Regions from separate parts of the Hafnia paralvei genome, predicted to be linked through region 1. Evidence: predicted binding sites of a transcription regulator. Region 1 holds the regulator's gene; each other region holds the start of a gene.
The links. The regulator LexA, encoded in region 1, represses DNA repair genes until DNA is damaged. The targets are predictions, from matches to a motif close to TNCTGTATGTACATACAGNA.

Region 1 (3,865 bases):
GTCAGGATGTCATTTGCACTTTTAATGGTCTCAGTGTGATTGCTAATCGTGCAGCGATACGTTCAGGAAATGAGCTGCTGGGTGCCATCATCAGTTTCCGTAGCAAAGATGAAATTAGCACGCTGAATGCTCAACTCACGCAGATCAAACAGTATGTCGAAAGCTTGCGCACATTGCGTCACGAGCACCTGAACTGGATGTCGACGCTCAACGGTCTGTTACAAATGAAAGAATATGATCGTGCTTTGGCAATGGTAAAAGGTGAGTCGCAAGCACAGCAGCAGCTTATTGATAGCCTGCGTGGCTCATTTGACGATCGACAAGTCGCAGGGCTTCTTTTCGGCAAAGCACAGCGAGCGCGTGAGCTTGGCTTAACCTTAAATCTGGTAGAAGGAAGCCAGCTTCGCCAGTTGCCAGCAGGACTTGATAGTACTGAATTTGCTGCCATCGTGGGAAACTTGCTCGACAATGCTTTCGATGCCAGCTTGAAGAATCCGCAAGGTAATAAAACCATTGAGCTATACCTTAGCGATGAAGGTGATGATGTCATCGTGGAAGTGGCCGATCAGGGATGTGGCGTTCCAGAGTCTTTACGTGAGGCTATTTTTGAGCAAGGCGTAAGTACTAAAACCGAGGATGTGGGTGAGCACGGCATCGGACTCTATCTGATAGCCAGCTATGTAGGCCGCTGCGGTGGGGTAATTACGCTGGAAGACAACGAACCTTGTGGCACTTTATTTTCCGTATTTATTCCTAAAGTGAAAAAGACTTATGACACAACCAATAACGATTCTAATAGTTGAAGACGAAACGCCGCTGGCAGAAATGCACGCGGAGTTTATTCGCCATTTTCATGGCTGTGGACAGGTTTGGTTAGCGGGAAATCTCGCGCAGGCCAGAATGATGGTCGAGCGTTTCAAACCTGACCTGATCCTGCTGGATAACTATTTGCCGGATGGAAAAGGTATTACCCTGTTGCACGAACTGACTCAGGCTCGATTCTCTGGTGGGGTAGTGTTCACTACGGCAGCTAGCGATATGGATACCGTTTCTGATGCAGTTCGCTGCGGTGTTTTTGACTACTTGGTAAAACCGATAGCCTATGAGCGTTTAGGCCAAACTTTAGACCGTTACCATCAGCGGATGCGAATGCTGGCAAGTAACAATAGTGCTAGCCAGCGCCAGATCGATGACATGTTTAATGCCTATGCGCGCGGCGAGCATAAAGAAGAGTTACCTGTCGGTATTGATGCGCTCACTTTAGATAAAGTGCAGGGACTGTTTGCCGATCTTGATGCTCGCCATACTGCTGAAACTGTGGCACAGGAGCTGAAACTCAGCCGTACGACCGCACGACGTTATTTAGAGTTTTGTGCAGGACGGCACATGATCATGGCAGAAATTGTATACGGCAAAGTTGGGCGTCCGCAACGAACTTATCGCGCACTGGAAACTGTAAAAAACAGTTAATTTATTCACGGGAATTTGCTGGATATTGACTGTAAAAACACAAAAAGTGTGCGGTTAGAGCCAATCAGATGCGGTACGGTTCAATCTTTATGTATTTCACGGTTTCAAAATGGCCGCCACCTGTATATACTCACAGCAAAACTGTATAAACAAACAGGTGGTGGAATGAAAGCACTTACAGCCAGACAGCAGGAAGTCTACGATCTGATTCGTGACCATATTGAACAAACTGGCATGCCGCCAACGCGTGCTGAAATCGCACAGCGTTTGGGATTCCGCTCTCCTAATGCGGCAGAAGAACATTTAAAAGCGTTACAACGTAAAGGCGTGATTGAGATTGTGTCCGGTGCTTCACGCGGCATTCGCTTGTTGATGGAAGATGAAACGGGGCTACCTCTCATTGGCCGGGTGGCTGCCGGTGAGCCGCTGCTGGCACAGGAACATATTGAGGGCCATTATCAGGTCGACCCTTCATTGTTTAAGCCTAATGCCGATTTCTTACTGCGTGTTAATGGAATGTCGATGCGTGATATCGGCATTTTAGACGGCGATTTACTGGCCGTGCATAAAACACAAGATGTGCGTAACGGACAGGTTGTTGTTGCTCGTATTGAAGACGAAGTGACGGTTAAACGTTTGAAAAAACAAGGCAACATTGTTCAGCTACTGCCTGAAAACAGCGATTTTGAACCGATTGTGGTTGACCTACGTGAACAAAACTTCACGATTGAAGGTCTGGCCGTTGGTGTTATCCGCAACGGCGACTGGATCTAAAGTTCTCGCTATTGTGTTTGCGGTAACGCCGATAGACTAAGCCCCTTATTTGGGGCTTTTTCTTTGTTGGGAGAAGGCTGGCAAGTGGATCTGGGATGACGTGAAAAAATGAAATTACTGACACCAACTGATAAAGCGCTATGGATTCTCGCGCTGCCGATGATTTTGTCGAACATCTCAGTTCCGCTTTTGGGACTGGTTGATACCGCAGTTATTGGTCATTTGGATAGCCCTGTTTATTTGGGCGGTGTTGCTGTAGGCGCGATGGCGACATCCTTCCTCTTTATGCTGCTGTTGTTTTTACGGATGAGCACCACGGGGTTGACTGCTCAGGCATTTGGCGCTGGCGATAAAACGGCGCTAGCCCGTGCATTGGTTCAACCTTTGCTACTGGCTTTGTTGGCGGGGGTTGTCATTATTGCAGTGCGTGAACCGTTAATTGAGGGGGTGTTACGCATTGTTGGCGGGCATCAGGATGTGTTGGAGCAGGCTCGTTTGTTTATGCACATCCGTTGGCTCGGCGCACCGGCAACATTGGCTAATCTGGTGATTTTAGGCTGGCTGCTTGGCGTTCAATATGCCCGCGCACCTGTCATTCTGCTTGTGGTCGGAAACCTCATTAACATTACGCTTGATCTATGGTTTGTCGTTGGTTTGGGCTGGAAGGTTCAGGGAGCCGCTAGCGCGACGGTGATTGCCGATTATGCCACTTTCTTGCTAGGGATTGGCCTTGTGTGGCATGTAATGAAGTTGCGTGGGCTACACATGGAGTATTTCCGTAATGCGTGGCGTGGCAATCTGCGCCGCCTGTTGGCTTTAAATCGTGACATCATGCTGCGTTCTTTACTGCTGCAGTTATGTTTTTCATCGCTGACCATTTTAGGGGCACGCATGGGAAGTGAAATTGTTGCGGTAAATGCGGTACTAATGAACCTACTCACGTTCACGGCCTATGCTCTGGACGGCTTTGCTTACGCGGTCGAAGCCCATTCAGGACAGGCTTATGGTGCTCGGGATGGCCGCAGGCTGCAAAGTATTTGGCATTCAGCCTGCCGACAAGCGGGCATTGTGGCCATATTTTTTGCCCTGCTTTACGCATTGTTTGGCGGACATATCATTCAGATGTTAACGTCGTTGCCTGATGTTCAGGCGCTGGCAGCCCACTATCTTCCGTGGCAAATTCTTCTGCCGTTGCTGGGCGTTTGGTGTTATCTGCTGGATGGCATGTTTATTGGGGCGACTCGTGGAACTGAAATGCGTAACAGCATGGCGGTAGCTGCAGTGGGTTATGGATTGACGCTTTTTACTCTACCTTGGTTAGGTAATCACGGTTTATGGCTGGCGTTGGCAGTGTTTTTATCTCTACGTGGCCTTTCGCTATGGATCGTCTGGAGACGGCATTGGCGGAGTAATACGTGGTTTGAAGCCAATAATATTTATTAAAATCATTGAGTTGTTAGTGATTTGAATTGTGGCAATATGATAATTCCTATAGTTATTATGTTGCCCTAAAATGGCGCTTTATTAATATTTGCTTACATTCTAAGTGGAAAAATTATTCGCTGCTTATCGCCTGTTTTCTAACTGATTTTGTGCTTTATTCGTAAGATATTTTATTTAG
Region 2 (3,865 bases), 830 kb from region 1:
GCGAACGTCAGGGCGATATTGAGCTACTGGCTCATTATTTCCTTAATTTACATACTAAGCGTATTGGTATTGTTTACCCAGGCATGGCGCCTGAAGTCATGTCGCTGCTGAAATTATATCGCTGGCCAGGCAACGTACGTGAGTTAAGTAACCTAATGGAATATTTGATTAACGTGGTGCCAAGCGGCGAGGTGATTGATATCTCACTACTGCCACCTAATTTGGTCAACGGGCAAGTTACCCGTACTTATCGTGAAGATATTCCTTACCAAAGCGCAGCAGCATGCGAAGAACACGGAGCCACGGGGCTAGAAGATATGGAACGGCAAATGATTCGCGAGGCACTCAGTCGCCACAATAATAAAAAACAGGCTGCTGATGAACTTGGAATTGGCATAGCGACGCTGTACCGGAAAATAAAAAAATACGAGCTGACGTCGCTATAACCGCACACCTCTGTATAAAATCTAGGTCGATGGGATAGATGCTTGTACACGCATGCTGGCATGTACGGGACAAAGGTGAAATGTTTTCAGCCGTGAACCAGCAGTATCCCCATAATGAACAGACACAGCATCATAGGCAGAGCCAAAATCAGCAATTCAAGCATACGCTTGCCCGGATGAAGGATTTCATTCTCTTGGGTTTTAGCCAGCGCCATTGCCCCTAGCAACACGGCAAACAATGACAGCGCACCAGCAAAGCTAAAATCGGCGAATAGTACCGACATTTTCCATGCGTTATACGCTTCTGGCGACAAAGCGGCTTGGTTCTGCCCTTCCGTCAACCATTGCCATAGCAATAATACCAATGGCAGCAGCCATGCTCCCGCCCCAGCAATCCAAGATATACGTCTAATCACTGCACTTGTCCCCAGATACAGATTAAAACCAGCCTGACATTGATTTATTTTTTATCAAAAAAAGCCCCGCACTGCAGTAACGCCGTTCGTTTAAGAGATCGAGATACACGGGTCTACCACACCGTGGGGCGCTCCGGCGGCTTACGCCGCTACGACCCCATCGGTGTGCTCCCCCTAAAATCGAGCTTAAGTGAACGATGTTACGCAGTGCAGGGCTATGGGTTGATTTCTTTAATAGAAATCAGAATGGAATATCGTCATCGAAATCCATTGGCGGTTCATTGCTTTGTGGCTGAGCTGCTGGAGCACTCTGAGGGCGAGCCGCTGGCTGTGAGCCGCCGCTGAACTGATTCCCCTGTGGCTGCTGAGGTTGACCCCAACCGCCCTGCTGACCCTGTGCCTGACCGCCGCCCATAGGCGCACCGCCACCTTGACGTCCACCCAGCATCTGCATGGTGCCGCCAACGTTTACAACAATCTCAGTGGTGTATTTTTCAACGCCCGCCTGATCGGTCCATTTGCGCGTCTGTAGCGCGCCTTCGATATAAACCTGAGAACCTTTACGCAGATATTCACCTGCAACCTCTGCCAGCTTGCCAAACAGCACTACACGGTGCCATTCAGTTTTTTCTTTCTGTTCGCCGGTTTGCTTGTCGCGCCAAGTCTCGGAGGTGGCCAGAGTAATATTGGCTACAGCACCACCATTCGGCATATAACGGACTTCTGGATCTTGACCCAGATTCCCGACAAGAATCACTTTGTTAACGCCTCTGCTGGCCATTTCGATTCTCCTGATGAAGTAAATTTGTACATACCCACGACAATTGTAGCCGCATCACAAAAGGTCTACCCCTTTTATACAGCGCTTACACGGGCCCAATCGGGCAAGGCCTCGCCGAATAACGCGACTGCAGCTTCAAGTATGGCGGGTGTAGTCTAAACCGTTAATTCTAACACGCCAGTGGCCTAACGGCACCACTGTTCGCTTCTGTGAAGTAGATTCCCCAATTGTTTAAGCTTAGAACAATTTTGCATTCATATACTGGATATTCATTCAGGTTTTATTGTGCCATAATTGATCGTTTCAAGCATCGTTGCGTACAGCCAAATTCGCTAAAAATCTCCAGCAGGCCGCACCAGTACTGGAAACGTTGCGTTTTTTTCGCTGGAAAACCCGACGGTGTTCAAGATTATCCAGAGCCTATCCCAATGGGTGCTCTGTGGGTATTTCCCTATACCGCAATCAGTGCGAATGGGCAGAAATGCACCGCAGATAAGCCTAATGAGATGGGTTCTTCATCCGGGAAGTCGTTAATGGATAAAATAGAAATACGGGGTGCTCGCACCCACAACCTGAAAAATATCAATCTGACCATTCCACGCGATAAGCTGATTGTCGTCACCGGATTATCAGGCTCAGGTAAGTCTTCTTTAGCGTTTGATACGCTCTACGCCGAAGGCCAGCGCCGCTACGTAGAATCGCTGTCGGCCTATGCACGCCAGTTTCTTTCGTTAATGGAAAAACCGGATGTTGACCACATTGAAGGTCTGTCTCCGGCGATTTCCATCGAACAGAAATCTACGTCGCATAACCCACGCTCTACCGTAGGGACGATCACCGAGATCCACGACTATTTACGTTTGCTGTTTGCTCGCGTTGGCGAGCCACGTTGTCCGGATCACGATGTTCCATTAGCGGCGCAAACCGTCAGCCAGATGGTGGATAACGTATTAACGCAGCCAGAAGGTAAACGCCTGATGCTGTTAGCGCCGATCGTGAAAGATCGTAAAGGCGAGCACACCAAAACACTGGAAAATCTGGCCGCGCAGGGCTACATCCGCGCACGTATAGACGGTGAAGTTTGCGATCTTTCCGATCCACCAAAACTAGAGCTGCAAAAGAAACATAGCATTGAAGTTGTCGTTGACCGCTTCAAAGTGCGTGAAGATATGGCACAACGCTTAGCAGAATCATTTGAAACTGCATTAGAGCTTTCCGGTGGTAGTGCGATTGTTGCCGATATGGACGACAGCAAAGCACCCGAACTGCTGTTTTCGGCTAACTTTGCCTGCCCAATATGCGGCTACAGCATGCGTGAACTTGAGCCACGTTTGTTCTCCTTCAACAACCCAGCCGGCGCCTGTCCAACCTGTGACGGCTTGGGTGTTCAGCAGTATTTCGATCCGGATCGTGTGGTACAAAACGCTGAGCTTTCTTTAGCCGGTGGCGCTATTCGCGGTTGGGATCGTCGTAACTTCTACTATTTCCAGATGCTGAAGTCTTTAGCCGACCATTATCATTTTGATGTGGAATCCCCATTCGAGAGTTTGGATGCCAAAACACAGAAAGCCGTGTTGTATGGTTCAGGCAAAGAATCGATTGAATTCAAGTACATCAACGACCGTGGCGATATTACAGTGCGTAACCACCCGTTTGAAGGTGTACTGCACAATATGGAGCGTCGTTATAAGGAAACGGAATCTTCTGCCGTACGCGAAGAGCTATCGAAGTTTATCAGCAACCGCTCCTGTGCTTCGTGCCACGGCACTCGCTTACGCGAAGAGGCTCGCCACGTCTTTGTGGAGAACACTACGCTGCCAGAGATTTCCGATCTGAGCATTGGCAACGCGCTGGAGTTTTTCCGTGATATCAAATTACAGGGTCAACGCGCGCAAATTGCCGAGAAGATCCTGAAAGAGATCGGCGACCGCCTAAAATTCTTGGTCAACGTCGGACTGAACTATCTAAGCCTATCTCGCTCAGCAGAAACGCTCTCCGGCGGTGAAGCTCAGCGTATTCGCTTAGCAAGCCAGATTGGTGCCGGATTAGTGGGCGTTATGTACGTGCTGGATGAACCCTCTATTGGCCTGCACCAACGCGATAACGAACGCCTGTTGGAAACGCTAGTCCATCTGCGTAATTTAGGTAACACCGTCATCGTTGTAGAACATGATGAAGATGCCATTCGTGCCGCCGATTATGTGATTGATATCGGCCCTGGC
Region 3 (3,865 bases), 1.9 Mb from region 1:
TTCTTCAGAGTCAAAAACATTTTTGTCGGTCTGACGCAGAATTTGACTGGTAATAGTACCTGCCGTCATTGAACCATTGACGTTCAACGCGGTACGCCCCATATCAATTAGCGGTTCAACGGAAATCAGCAGGGCAACTAACGTGACCGGCAGCCCCATGGCTGGCAATACGATCAGCGCGGCAAACGTTGCGCCGCCGCCCACACCCGCGACGCCGGCGGAGCTTACGGTTACGATACCGACCAGTGTAGCAATCCACAGAGGATCCAGTGGGTTAATTCCCACGGTTGGTGCAACCATCACCGCAAGCATCGCTGGATATAAACCCGCACAGCCGTTCTGACCAATTGTCGCACCAAAAGAAGCAGAGAAGCTGGCGATGGATTCAGGCACGCCGATACGGCGAGTCTGTGCTTCAACGTTTAGCGGTATGCTTGCTGCGCTAGAACGGCTGGTAAAAGCAAATGTCAGAACCGGCCATACTTTGCGGAAGAATTTTAGCGGGTTAATACCGGTGAAAGAGAGCAGCAGGCCATGAACCACAAACATAATTGCCAGTCCCAGATAGGATGCAACGACGAAGCTACCCAGCTTGATAATGTCGTGCATATTAGAACCCGCAACGACTTTGGTCATCAACGCCAGTACGCCGTAAGGTGTCAGTTTCATGATCTGACGGACGAGTTTCATGACCAGCGACTGCAGGGTATCGATAGCAGTAAGAACGCGCTTACCTTTGACCTCATCATCTTTCAACAGTTGAAGCGCTGCAGTCCCTAAAATTGCCGCGAAAATAACCACGCTGATGATAGAGGTCGGGCTTGCACCCGTGAGATCGGCAAAGGGATTCTTAGGAATGAATGAGAGCACCAACTGCGGAACGCTCAGATCAGAAACCTTGCTCGCATAGTTCGTGTTAATCGCGGCTAATCGTGCCGTTTCCTGCGTGCCCTGTACGAGACCTTCAGCGGTCAGGCCAAATAGATTGGTGACCAGCACCCCAACCAGCGCGGCAATCATGGTGGTGAATAACAGGGTGCCAATAGAAAGAAAACTGATCTTACCCAGCGAAGACGCGTTGTGCAGCTTTGCTACGGCGCTCAGAATAGAGACGAACACCAGCGGCATCACAATCATCTGTAACAGTTGCACATAGCCGTTACCCACGATATTGAACCAGCTAATGGAATCTTTCAGCAGCGGGTTATCTGAACCGTAAACCAGCTGTAGGCCTAAGCCGAACAGAACCCCCATCACTAAGCCGACGAGTACTTTTTTAGCCAAGCTCCATTTAGTACGACGCGTCTGTGCCAGTAGCAGCAATAGTGCTACAAACACCAACACGTTAATCACGAGCGGTAGGTTCATCCCCATTCTCCATCCAATGTTTTTATATTATGACTGTTTTTATACGTTTCCTGCGGCCCTATAGGACGATCAAGCCTCTTTGGACTTAACACTGACCTACGCTGAAACGTTTAATGTATATATGCTAACAGCACCATTGACCTCGCGCTTATATCCAAAATGAATTTATTATAATTTTTGCATCGAGTTTGTATGTTAAGCCCGCAAAACGCGGAGTTTATAAGCGATGGGATGTGATGTGGGTCATAATTTTTGGCTCACGTATCTGAGTAAATCGTAAAACGGCACGAGATCACCTCCCCAATAGACGGCATATCCCACTAGCGACATGCACAGAATACGTTCCAACTGATTCCCTTTCTGAGAATTGAGAATGGGCAAACGAAAACGCCAACGGATAGGCCACAATAGGGGAACACCAGCCGGTGTGAGCATATCGGCTAGCAGATGGCTGAGATAGCCAATAACCATCGCGTGCATGGCGTCTACGGGGATACCCATATAGCTAGGCATTTCACAATGCAGGAGAAATATTCCGCCGATAACGGCTAACAGACTATGAGTAAATCCCCGATGGCCAAACATGCGGGCAATTGGGGATGATAGCCATTTGAGGCGCTGTCCCAGCACCGATTTGGGATGATCAATATCGGGCCATAAGCAGGTGAGCAGTGCGCCGGGAATGATGTGCCACCAGTCACCATGGGCGAGCGCAGGCGTCAGTTCCGCTTTTTTAGCGAAAATGGCACATGCGACAGAAAAAATGAGATGGCCTTCCGCCGTCATGATAAAACTCGCCGATGCTACTGGTAATTTATCCAGCATATCGGAGTTTTCGCAGGAATCAAGAGGTGACAGCGTAACAGATGGCTGTTTGCTGTATAAATATACATAAAACGGAGCCTAGGCTAGACTCCGTCTATCTTGCAGCAAGATTATGGCTGAATATCTGACGCGCTAAGCTCGTTGAGGTTGTTAAGTTTTACGTCAGCGAGTGCCCAGCGTGGGTCGTTAATATTCTCAGGTGCAGGTACCACGATGGAACGCATGCGGGCTGCTTTGGTTGCAATCATACCGTTGAAAGAGTCCTCCAGCGTGACGCAGTTTAGCGGATCGACGCCCAGCGCGTGGGCTGCATTGAGGTAGACTTCTGGATGGGGTTTACTATAAGGCAAGGCTTCGGCAGACACCACCGCGTCAAAGTACTGGCTGATGTTAAACATTTCCAACACATCGTTAAGCATGTAAAGAGGAGACGCAGAGGCCAAACCGATTTTCATTCCTTGTTGGCGACATAACTTGAGCGCGTGCTCAACGCCAGGCAGCAGCGGTTTGGTGTCACGAACCAGTTCAATCACACGGCGAATGATTCGCTCGGTCACTTCTTCCTGACTCGCGCCTTGCCACGGTGTGCGTTGATACCAAAGCTTAACCACCAGATCGATGCGTAGACCCAGGGTTTCTGGAATGTCTGCTGCATTCACGTCGATACCTAATGAGGAAAAGACATCGTGCTCTCCTTGAGTCCACAGCGGCTCAGAATCTATCAGTAACCCATCCATATCGAAAATTACGGCTTCAATGCGACTCACTGGCATTTCCTCATCTATTGAGATTAACGGCCCCAAGCTGGCGCTTGCAGGCATTCACTTTATTTACTCTAACATTCGCGATGGTTTTGGTTAAGCCAGTTATACTCAACAAGCTTAAAGTTAATCCGAACCCGACCAATCAATTCAACAAGTTGAGATTGCGGGAAGATAAACAGCCACGTAGACTGCCGTTATTCAAGGCGATAACAACGCGAATTAGTAAGGGGATGGTATGACCTACCAACAAGCCGGTTGGGTTGCAGTGATAAAACGGATTTTAGGCTGGGTGGTGTTTATTCCAGCGCTGCTTTCGACCATCGTGTCGGTGCTCAACTTTCTGTATCAGCATAGTCAGAAGCAAGAAGGTTTGAACGCCGTTATGCTGGATTTTGTGCATGTCATGATTGATATGGTCAAATTCAACACGCACTTTCTGGATGTATTCTGGTTCAACTCTCCTGAGCCAGCGCTCGGACAAGGTTTTACCGGTGCCAACATTATGTTCTGGGTTATCTACTGGCTGATATTTGTCGGTGTGGCATTACAGGCCTCTGGCGCACGCATGTCGCGACAGGTTCGTCATATTCGCGAAGGTATCGAAGACCAACTGATCCTCGAACAGATGAAAGGGGCAGAGGGACACAGCCGCGAGGCGCTAGAGAAGCGAATCGTACTGCCGCGCCATACGATTTTCCTCCAGTTTTTCCCTCTGTACATTTTGCCAATTATCGTTGCGGTGATCGGGTATTTTATTTTGAAGTTGCTGGGGATGCTGTAGGTGATTTAAGACAGGGCCTACATTTCGTGTAAGCCCTGTCTAATTATCTCGCTGTTGCGCCCTAAGAAAAAGAACGGCAGAGCTTAATGCCGGTCACTTAAGCGTGATTTTAGGGGAAGTACACCGG
Region 4 (3,865 bases), 1.4 Mb from region 1:
CCGGATGCTGTCCTGTCGATTGCTGCGCCACTGGCTGTTGAGCGTTCGGTTGTTGAATGCTTGGCTGTGGCGTAACCGGCGCCGCAGGTGGCTGCTGATAAACATTCGGTTGAACGGGTGCAGGCTGCTGCGAATACTGCGACGCCGCGGGCTGTTGATAGGACTGAGGCTGTGATGGTTGCACTGGCTCATCGTAACGGCCAAATGGCACATCATAGGCATCGCTGTCACGTGCGGCCGTTTCTTCCTGCTCAGGGGTAATCGTGAACAAAGGCTCCGAAGGACCATCATCCACCAAATCAGCCACAGGCGTAAATCCAAACGCATTATTACTTGCTGCCGCTTCGCTTAACGCTTTCGCAGGCGAGAAGTCCATCAGGTCATTACGGGAAGCAGTGACACCGCTTAATGCATAAGCATTATCATCCGTTGCATCAGTCTGCTGCTGATAACGCTGTTGCTGCTGGGAAGAAAACTCGCTTTGCAGACGCGCCATTTCAGCCGCCTGCTCATCTTCAGCCTGATGCTCATATTGTTGTTCGCCATAGCGCTGTTGCTGCTGCTCCGCAAACGCCTGACGCAGCGCCGTTTGCTCTCTCAGTGCTTCATCATCAACCGGCTCAACATTATTTTGTTCTAAATTTTGCTCTAGCGACTGCTGCGGACTCTGCTGGGCTCTCAGACGCTGAGCCTCAGCTTCTTTCTTAGCTTGCTCTTCCGCCATACGCTGCGAAGGAAGCTTAATCCCAAGAGAGGCTAATTCACGGCGAGTAGGGATCCGTACCGGATTTGGTCGCGGCAGTTCTGGACCATTCCCTTGTTTCACCTGCAGGCTGCTGTCTTCCGTCGCGCTAAACGCAGGCATGAATAGAGCACCGGCAGCAGCGGCTGTAGACACCGTAGTCGGAACAGTATCATCCCGTGAAGCGGCGCCAAACGGCATACTATTGGAGGATAACCCCGGATTGATATATGGCGTTTTAGGCAGTTCATCACGATCGAAATGTGATGCACTGAAATTCATACCCGGTGCAGACGATGGTGTAGAAGGCGTCTCTGGTTCCAAACTCCCCAAACGCGGCCCCTCATCATCCCATGCAGAACGTGCTGGACGAGTTGGCGTATGTGACACATTCGTTGGGCGATCTTCCGGCATCTCGAAAGAGTATAGCGGAGGCATACTAGGCTTAATTTCTGCCACCGGCTCAGGCTCTGAGGCGCTAAAGGTCATGGGCTGAGTCGCTGCAGAAGCAACTGGCTGAGCCGAAGCCACCGCGGCGCCAACGGCAGAAACAGCCGCCGCCGGTTTTAATTCATGGCTGACAGCAGGCTGTGCGGATTCATCCAGAGACATTTCCGCCTCATGCAGCGGACGTAATTTACCCAGAAGAGGATCGTTTTCGTCCTCATCGACACTTGGCAACTCTGGTGCGGTTCTTGTTGGCTTGGCCAGCAAGATATCGTCTTCATCCTCATCAGCAGCCCGAAGCAGAACATCATCTGTCTCCTGCCCTACCGACGATGCGTGTTTATCCAGCACAACTTCACGAGCGTCGTCCTCGTAATCGTAATCATCATCGCGATCGCGACGCGAGCGATTACTCATGAAGGTTAAGCCTCCGAGCAAGACCCCACCGATTTTCTCCGCGATGGTCAGCCATGACCAGCCGGTAAACAGAGTCAGCCCAACGGCCCATACCCCTAACAGCAGCAATGTTCCCCCCACGCTGCCCATGAGAGGATTCACACCGTTCTCCAGCAGACTCCCAATAAGACCGCCGGAGGCAAAATGGTAGATATCATCAACGTTTAATGCGGTTAAACCGCAGGACGCTAAAACCAGCGCCAACATGCCGATGAGTTTCAGGGATATCGCAAAATAGTCGACATAGCCGCTATCGTCGCGTTTGCGGTAAGCAAACCAACATAGAGCGAGCATGACAGGAGGAATGGCGTATCCCATCACTCCGAAAACAAAGAATAGAGTATCAGCTAGCCATGCACCTGCCCCGCCGCCAATATTATTGATAGGTTCGTGCCATGCCGTTTGCGACCAGCTCGGATCCGAGGGGTCAAAGCTCAGCAACGAAACCATGAGATAAATAGAAAACAACGCTACTCCAATGAGTAACGCTTCGTATAGCCGACGTCCACTGCTCATTCGTTTGAGAGTAACGTCCTTCTCTTCTGTGTATTCCTGGCTCAAGAAAGGCTCTCCAGGTTCCTGTTTTTCACCATAGCACTATTATTGCCTATTGCCGCTTTAGAACAACGCATTGCCACGTAATTTTGTATTTAACAAAGACTCGTACGAATAACAACGCCGAGAGACTATACCCTCGGCGCTGAAACTGTATAGATACACAGGAGTGTAACCAAATTACTCAGGTTTTGCACCTGCTACCGTTATCGCGTTTTGATAACCAAGCGATTGCTCTGTTTGACTTCTTCCATAACCACGTAGGTACGGGTGTCATTAACGCCCGGTAGGCGCAGCAGCGTTTCGCCAAGCAACTTACGATAAGCGGACATGTCAGGCACACGTGTTTTCAACAGATAGTCGAAATCACCTGAAACCAGATGACACTCCTGAATTTCTTCCAGTTTCTGAACAGCGGTATTGAACTGTTCAAACACATCTGGGGCTCCTCGGTTCAAGGTAATTTCAACAAATACCAGTAAGGACGCATCCAGATAGTGCGGGTTCAACAGTGCAGTGTAACCTTGAATAAAACCTTGTCTTTCAAGGCGACGTACACGTTCTAAACATGGAGTTGGGGATAAACCAACTCGCTTAGAAAGCTCAACGTTCGAAATTCGTCCATCCTTTTGCAACTCATTCAGGATGTTACGGTCGATACGGTCGAGATCTTTACCAGGGCGCTTTTTATTGTCTGCCATCTTATTGTCTCTCTTATATCCTTCCCTGCTCGCCATCCCCTTAACAAGTTCATTTTGTTAAGGATTTGTCCCAAACGAAAACCCATGCCTGCTGTCAATCAACAATTCCCATTGTTAATATTCACGAAAACAGCCCGGATAAAGCTGGCATAAACGAGCCATCCAGCTTCTTTCTGTTTTCGCCGATTGCACTCAGTTCGCATGCGAGGGCTCGCATAATTGCTTTTCTCTGATTCCAAATCACTGCATATCGAGGCCACATCCTATTCAGATGTTCGCAGCAGGGTCTCCCTTCGCTACGTTCCCTAACGCCACTCATTGAAGCCAATTTCAGCACTACACTTATTTTTGCCTACTACTCAATATTTCTTGTTACATGAGAAGAAACGCTGTTTTAGCCAGTGTGAGCTATTTGCCACGCTTAAACAGACAAAAATTCTGTCAAACGTCCCCCAGACCACAAAAACCAAAGACAAGTTCTTCCCTACATCCATGTTTTCGCAAATGCACAGGCGATTGTCAAAGCAAAAGAAGTAAAATCAGACGAACATGCCAACTATTATTAAGAAACTCTATGAGCAGAGAAAAAAATAAAGAGACAAAACAGACGAATAAGCATCGCTGATGGGCGCTATTAAGCTGCTTTATCGACAAGAATGTTATCGGAATAGGTTTAAAAAAAATTATCTGCTGTCATGATTTTTGCTAATCGATAGCTTTCTACTATCAAACAAATTGATAACAATTTTTTTGCACGCTTTTTTTCAGACGCTAACTTCCCTACAATCGAGTTATTGTCCTGTAAAATTGGAAAAGAGGAATTCATGGGCACAGTCAAACATAGCAAACTCCTGATCTTGGGCTCCGGCCCTGCGGGATATACAGCAGCCGTCTACGCCGCACGCGCCAACCTTAATCCGGTATTGATTACCGGCGTTGAAAAAGGCGGTCAATTGACGACAAC

Region 2: the regulator LexA is predicted to act here: its motif matches at 1,903-1,922, upstream of uvrA (excinuclease ABC subunit UvrA).
Region 3: the regulator LexA is predicted to act here: its motif matches at 2,244-2,263, upstream of K9N75_RS11045 (metal-dependent hydrolase).
Region 4: the regulator LexA is predicted to act here: its motif matches at 2,350-2,369, upstream of K9N75_RS08595 (DNA translocase FtsK 4TM domain-containing protein).

Annotation. Positions count from the first base shown of each region.
Region 1 covers NZ_CP083737.1:377,897-381,761, forward strand. Annotated here, with positions in the region: gene dpiB (sensor histidine kinase DpiB) at 1-803, shown strand, start outside; gene dpiA (two-component response regulator DpiA) at 772-1,470, shown strand; gene lexA (transcriptional repressor LexA) at 1,636-2,244, shown strand; gene dinF (MATE family efflux transporter DinF) at 2,353-3,687, shown strand.
Region 2 covers NZ_CP083737.1:4,271,887-4,275,751, forward strand. Annotated here, with positions in the region: gene K9N75_RS19730 (sigma-54 interaction domain-containing protein) at 1-446, shown strand, start outside; gene K9N75_RS19735 (hypothetical protein) at 533-862, opposite strand; gene ssb1 (single-stranded DNA-binding protein SSB1) at 1,104-1,643, opposite strand; gene uvrA (excinuclease ABC subunit UvrA) at 2,177-3,865, shown strand, end outside.
Region 3 covers NZ_CP083737.1:2,320,704-2,324,568, forward strand. Annotated here, with positions in the region: gene K9N75_RS11040 (L-cystine transporter) at 1-1,368, opposite strand, end outside; gene K9N75_RS11045 (metal-dependent hydrolase) at 1,612-2,154, opposite strand; gene hxpB (hexitol phosphatase HxpB) at 2,304-2,966, opposite strand; gene K9N75_RS11055 (YniB family protein) at 3,193-3,738, shown strand.
Region 4 covers NZ_CP083737.1:1,814,450-1,818,314, reverse strand. Annotated here, with positions in the region: gene K9N75_RS08595 (DNA translocase FtsK 4TM domain-containing protein) at 1-2,206, opposite strand, end outside; gene lrp (leucine-responsive transcriptional regulator Lrp) at 2,407-2,901, opposite strand; gene trxB (thioredoxin-disulfide reductase) at 3,726-3,865, shown strand, end outside.